2 regions of the Corynebacterium guangdongense genome follow, and region 1 is predicted to be linked to the other one. Evidence: predicted binding sites of a transcription regulator. Region 1 holds the regulator's gene; the other holds the start of a gene.
The links. Region 1 encodes LexA, which represses DNA repair genes until DNA is damaged. Its sites were predicted from a motif close to CGAACANNTGTTCG; they were not measured.
Positions count from the first base shown of each region.

Region 2: a site for LexA is predicted at 1,622-1,635, ahead of CGUA_RS00150 (HNH endonuclease signature motif containing protein). Genes of this name have one in related genera too.

Region 1 is NZ_CP047654.1:1,598,863-1,602,309, forward strand. Features, by position in the region: gene nrdR (transcriptional regulator NrdR) at 1-265, opposite strand, end outside; gene CGUA_RS07590 (hypothetical protein) at 373-738, opposite strand; gene lexA (transcriptional repressor LexA) at 966-1,688, shown strand; gene sugR (transcriptional regulator SugR) at 1,870-2,655, shown strand; gene CGUA_RS07605 (1-phosphofructokinase family hexose kinase) at 2,779-3,447, shown strand, end outside.
Region 2 is NZ_CP047654.1:27,174-30,620, forward strand. Features, by position in the region: gene metE (5-methyltetrahydropteroyltriglutamate--homocysteine S-methyltransferase) at 1-1,494, shown strand, start outside; gene CGUA_RS00150 (HNH endonuclease signature motif containing protein) at 1,655-3,229, shown strand; gene CGUA_RS00155 (peptidylprolyl isomerase) at 3,326-3,447, shown strand, end outside.

The DNA.
Region 1 (3,447 bases):
CCACCTCCTGCGCGAGCTTTTTCAACGAGTCGTCGGACACGTCCCGCCCCTGGCACGCACGACGGACGCCTCGGATGAGTTTTTCCCGGCTGAAGGGCTCGGTCAGCCCGTTGCGCTTGACCACCAGGAGAATGGCCTTCTCCATGGTGGTGAATCGGCCGTGGCACGAGGTGCATTCCCGCCGACGACGGATTGTGGTGCCGGCGTCGATGACGCGGGAATCAATGACTCGGGACTGCTCATGGTGGCAGAACGGGCAATACACGTGGGGTCACCGTTTCAGAATGGTGGGCGGAAAAACTGCTGAAGGCCAAGTGTAGACCCGGCCCCGACCGGGACTGAAGCCGCCGCTGAGCGGCGCAGCACCCCGGCCTACTTGGCCACTTCGGCGGTCACGGTGGAGACGTAACCGGGCTCCAGGGCCGGTTCCGCCTCCGCCAGCAGGTGCAGTGAGCCGGCCACGAGAGTGAAACCCAGCGCCGCCCCGAGCAGGAAGGTTCGCCGGTTCTCCCGGCGAATGTCGCCGGCGCCCCGGAGAGCCCCGGCGGGAGATTCCCCTTCGGTGGCGGACAGTGGCCGGGGGCAGTTCGGTGTGAGTGTTCGAACGGGGGCGCCGACCTGTGCGCCGCACCGGCCCGGCGTCGGCTCCCAGACGGAAGCCGCAGGGACCACCCGGCTGATCGACGTGTTGTGGCGACGGTTGGTGCTGTTCAGAACGGAGGAATGGGTCATCGTCATGGTCCTGTCTGTGGGGGCGTTGAGGTGAAATCTACGAGGGCGGGCCGACACCGTTCGACCAAAACCGCTCACACGTTCGATACCGCTCGTGTGTTCGATTAAAGCATTCGTTCGAAAATTTGTCCACAGTTCCGCGATCCTGCTCGAACATGAGTGCAGTTTCGTGATAGGAAAGAGGGTGACGTCTGCTTGACCCGGCAGAACGCCCGACAAAACCAGGAGCATCCATGGCCGAGAAGAAGACGGCGAAGAAGAGCGGCAAGCAGAAGCCGGACGCCGCAACCCTAAGTGACCGGCAGCGACGGATTCTCGAGGTCATCCGTGACGCCATCGTGCTGCGCGGCTACCCGCCCAGCATCCGGGAGATCGGTGACGCCTGTGGCCTGCATTCGACCTCCTCGGTGGCCTACCAGCTCAAACAACTGGAGGAGAAGGGCTTCCTCAAGCGCGATCCCAACAAACCCCGCGCCGTAGACATTCGTCACCTGAATGAGAACGGGATGGGCCCGGCGGCGCCGGCATCGACCGGTCGGGCCGCCGCGCCGGCGAAGGCCGGATCCCCGGACGACACGGTCGGCACCACCTATGTTCCGGTCGTCGGCCAGATCGCGGCCGGCACGCCGATCCTCGCCGAACAGAACATCGACGAGTACTACCCGATGCCCGCCCACCTGGTGGGCGACGGAGAGCTGTACATGCTCCGGGTGGTCGGCGAATCCATGCGTGACGCCGGCATCCTGCCGGGCGACTGGGTCGTCGTCCGCTCGCAGAAGGTCGCCGAGAACGGCGACTTCGTCGCCGCGCTCCTCGACGGCGAGGCCACCGTCAAGGAGTTCCACAAGGATTCCTCCGGCGTCTGGCTGATGCCGCACAACGACGCCTTCTCCCCCATCCCCGGTGACGACGCCGAGATCATGGGCAAGGTCGTCTCTGTCATGCGCAAGCTCTGAGCGCCCTCCCCCCAGCGTGCCCGCCGGGCGCCGGGCGCGACCGGTCGGCGCCCGTGGTTTTCCCACCACCCCCGCTGGGGACCCGACTCGGCGAAAGTCCGAATGTTTGGGAATAATGGGGCCAGAATGTCCGAATGGTCATATGCCGGAAAGTCCGGGAGTGCGAACGGGAGGGGAAACCATGTACGCCGAGGAACGTCGTCGCCAGATTGCCTCGTTGACCGCGGTCGAGGGCCGGGTCAACGTCACCGAACTCGCCGAGAAGTTCGGTGTCACCGCCGAGACGATACGACGGGACCTTGCGGTACTCGACCGCGAAGGCATCGTGCACCGGGTTCATGGTGGCGCAGTGGCCAGCCAAAGTTTCCAAACCACGGAGTTCACGCTCGATGACCGCTTCCGTTCCGCCCCTTCGGCGAAACTGGCCATCGCCCGCGCCGCGGTCGAGCACCTCCCCCCGGCGGGCGGGTCCGTGTTCCTCGACGCCGGCACCACCATCAACGCCCTGGCCGATCTGATGGCGGAGAACCCGGCGGCCGACCAGTGGTCGGTGGTCACCAACAGCCTCCCCATCGCGCTGAGCCTGTCAGCCCGGGATCTCGACTCCGTGCAGCTGCTGGGCGGCCAAGTCCGCTCCATCACCCAGGCCGTGGTCGGTGACACCGCCCTGCGCACGTTGGCGCTCATGCGCGCGGACGTCGCGTTCATGGGAACCAACGCCCTGACCCTGGACCACGGCCTGTCGACGGCGGATTCACAGGAGGCCGCGGTCAAGGCCGCGATGGTGACCAACGCCCATAAGGTCGTCGTGCTCTGCGACGCGACCAAACTCGGTAACGACTATCTCGTCAGTTTCGCCGCCATCGACCAGATCGACGTCATAATCACGGACTCGGCGGCCCCGGAGCCCTTCATCGAGGCACTGCGTGAACGGGAGATCGACGTCATCATCGCCGACGCCGAGTAAGCCTGTCCCCCGGTTCCGGATGCCGGGGATCGTGAGCGTAGTCGGTAACATCATTCCCAGACATCCGGTTGGTGCCAGGCTTTCCCGGCCGCACGCCGGGGCCGGGAGGGAGACCGCCGCACCATGATCACCACTTTGACGCCCAATCCGAGCATCGACCAGACGATGGCGCTCAGCGAGGAACTTCACCGCGGGCGGGTGCACCGGCCCCACGAGGTGACGCGTACCGCAGGCGGCAAGGGCATCAACGTCACCCGCGCCATCGCCCTGGCAGGGCGTTCTTCCGTGGCGGTCTTCCCTGCTCCGGCCAACGATCCCTTCATCGCCCTCGCACTGGAGTCAGGCTTCCGTTTCCACAACGTCGACGTCCACGACCTGGTCCGGATCTGCATGACGGTGACCGAACCGGACGGAACCACCACCAAGTTCAATGGCCCGGGCGCGCGTCTGTCGGCGAATGAGGCGGATCTCCTCGTCCAGGATTTCCTCATCTCCTCCTACAACGCCTCCTCCGTCGTCCTGGCGGGTTCGCTGCCGCCCGGCCTGGACATGGACTGGTACAGCACGGTGATCGAGCAGGTGCGTGCGCAGCGTCCGGAGATCTTCATCGCCGTCGACACCTCGGGGGAGGCACTGTGGGAGACCGTCCACGGTTCCGCCACGGGCACGCCCGACCTGATCAAGCCCAACTCCGCAGAGCTCGCGACCCTGGTCGGCTCCGACTGGAGCGGCGACGACATGGAGGCCGCGGCCGCCGAGGGTGATTTCGCCCCCGTTGTCGCCGCCACCGCC
Region 2 (3,447 bases), 1.2 Mb from region 1:
CAGCCGGAGGCCCTCCACGTCTCCCTGGCGCCCTCCGTCCTGGCCGAGGACCCGACCTACGTCGACCGCGTTCTCGAGGCCGTCCACCCGGAGACCACCCTGGTGGCGGGCCTGATCGACGGCCACAACGTCTGGGCCGCGAACCTGCGCGAGCGTGCCGAGATCCTGGACAAGTTGCAGGCCGGTCACCCGGACGTCGCGGTCTCCACCTCCGTCTCCCTGCTGCACGTCCCGCACACCGTGACCGCGGAGAGCAACATCCCGGTCGACGTCGCCGGCTGGCTCGCCTTCGCCGACGAGAAGATCACCGAGGCCGTGGCACTGGCCAACCGGGATGAGGACGCCTTCGCCCGCGCCGACCGCGCGGTCCGCACCCGCGCCGAGTCCGAGCGCACCCGTAACGCTGAGGTGGCGGCGCGCGTCGCCAAGCTGCCGGAGGGCCAGGTTCAGCGCGAGCCGCAGTTCGAAGGCCGCAAGGAGGCCCAGGCCGAGCTCGGTCTGCCGAAACTGCCGACCACCACGATCGGTTCTTTCCCGCAGACCCAGGAAATCCGCAAGGCCCGCGCCGACCACCGCGCCGGGACCATCACGGACGCCCAGTACACCGAGGCGATGAAGAACGAGGTCGCTGAGGTCGTCAAGCTGCAGGAGGACCTCGGTCTCGACGTCCTGGTGCACGGTGAGCCGGAGCGCAACGATATGGTCCAGTACTTCTCGGAGCAGATGGACGGCTTCATCTCCACCGACAACGGCTGGGTCCAGTCCTACGGCTCCCGTTGCGTGCGTCCGCCGATCGTCATCGGCGACGTCTCCCGCCCAGAGGCGATGACCGTCGAGTGGGCCAAGTACGCCCAGTCCCTGACCGACAAGCCTGTCAAGGGCATGCTCACCGGCCCGGTCACCATCCTGGCCTGGTCCTTCAAGCGCGACGACGTCCCGGTCTCCGTCTCCGCCGACCAGATCGCGCTGGCTCTCGCCGACGAGGTCGCCGACCTCGAGGAGGCGGGCATCGACATCATCCAGATCGATGAGCCGGCCCTGCGTGAGCTGCTGCCGCTGCGCAAGGACGCCCGTCCGGAGTACCTGGACTGGTCCATCCGCTCCTTCCGTCTGGTCGCCGTCGACGCTGAGCCGACCACCCAGATCCACACCCACCTCTGCTACTCGGAGTTCGGTGAGATCATCGACGCAGTCGCCGCCCTTGACGCCGACGTCACCTCCATCGAGGCCGCGCGTTCCAAGATGGAGCTGCTCACCGACCTCAACGAGGGCTTCCACTCCGACATCGGCCCGGGCGTGTGGGACATCCACTCCCCGCGTGTCCCGTCCGTCGACGAGCTGACCGAGCTGCTCACCGCGGCCCTCAAGCACGTCCCGGCCGAGCGCCTGTGGGTCAACCCTGACTGCGGTCTGAAGACCCGCGGTTACGCGGAGACCAACGAGTCCCTGAAGAACCTGGTCGAGGCCCGCGACAGGGTCGTCGCCTCGCTGTAGACCAGTCAGTGAATGCCCGCCTTCTGGCGGGTATTTCCTGCTTCTCGACGCCTGCTGCCTTGGTCTTTCGTTCCCCACCCCCGTTATGGGGGCCGTGTCGCCATCCCCCTCTAACCTTAACGGCAATAGAACGCATGTTCGTTTCATTGGGGGAATGACAATGACTGCCGTACTGACCGCTGACGCCGACCTGGACCACGCCGCCGACCTGCTCCATGACATCCACACCCTGTCGTCGGACGGGCTGGATCATGAACTGAGCCATTCCCTGGACACCTCCGAGAGGAAGCGCGCACGATTCCTGGTGGCGCTGGGGGAGTTCGAGGCCCGGGATCTCGCAGAGTCCCGCGGCGCCAAGAATTGTGTTTCCTATTTATCCCGCCATCACGGTCAGTCCCACCGCGCGGCCCAGGACTTTCGCACCCAGGCCCGTCGACTGCACCAGTGGCCGCTGGTCGCCATGTACCTCTTAGCCGGCCGGCTCACCTATTCGAAGATGCGGATCGTGCTCCGATATATAACAGAGGAGAACCAGGAGGAGCTTCTCGCCTGGGCGGAGGACATGACCTGCGAGGATCTGCGGTTAAAACTCAGCGGCCAGGACACCGGCGAGGACGATGATTCACAGGAGTACGTCCGTTTCTGGGTGGATCCGGACAGCGGCTGGCTCTCCTTTTCCATGCGACTGAACCCCGGGCACGCAGCCGAGTTCCTGGCAGCCGTCAAAGGAGCGGAGCTGCTCATGCTCCGTGATCTCACCGCCGAGGACGTCCCCGTGGAGCTCAAGGGCCGGGAGCTGCTGGACTTCCTCGACGGCCGACTCGAGCAGGCGCGGGAAGATATTGAGGAGAAGTGTCCGCCGGAGACGGAAACGGAGGAGCGTCCATACCACCGGCCGCTCGGCCGCGACGTCATCCTCGATCCTCTCGATGAGCTCGATGAGGAGTACATCGACTGGGCCGATTACCAGCGCTCCGGGGATTACAGGGACCACCAGACCTGGGCCGATGACGGCGGCCCCGTCCACGAGGAGTCGGTTGATCCGACGACGCCCGAGAGTCCCAGGAACAAGCTTCCCCAGACCCGCTTCGGACCACCGCAATCGAAACTCATGCTCGGCGCATTCATGACCATGCTGCGCTCCTTCCTGTCCCGGCCCAGGTCCGAGATCCGGGCCCCGGGCGCCGAGGTCAGCGTCATCATCGGGGAGGACGGCCAGCCCCGTCTGCCCAGCCAGACCGGCACCACCAGGGAGGACGTCCTGGCGATGGTCATCAACGGGGCGCTGCGGGTCCACATGCAGGACTGGCGTGGCGTGCCCATCGAGATGGGCTCCCTGAAACGCGTCATCTCCACCGCTGTGGAGAAGGTCGTGCTCACCGCATGGAACCACCAGTGCGCCGGCCCCGGCTGCACCCACTCCCGCTTCCTGCAGTTTCACCACATCCACGCCTATTCCGAAGGCGGCCCCACGGATCCCGGCAACCTCCTGCCCTTGTGCAGTTCCTGTCATTCACTGGTTACGCAGGGGCTGATGACCATCCACGTCGATGATTCCGATCCCCGTCTCATCCACTTCCGGCTCCCGGGCGGCCGCTCCTTCACCTCCCGGCAGCGCACGATCCCGCTGGTGAACCCAGACACCACCGTCGCCTATGACGAGGGACCGACGCCGCTGGGCGATGGTCATCTCGCGCCGCCGCGTGACGTCCATGGGCTGGCGTTCGATGACTGAGAATCGCGCACCGCGGTGCGCGCGCCTTGTCCGCTGCTGGCGAACATCGGGGCCTGGGGAAGCGCGAACCGGGGAAAATTATCTAAGCTGGTAAACATGACTCAGAAGACTGCAACTGCAACGATGCACACCAACCACGGTGACATTGTCATCGAACTGTTCGGTAACCACGCGCCGGTCACCGTCGACAACTTCATCGGCCTGGCCACCGGCGAGAA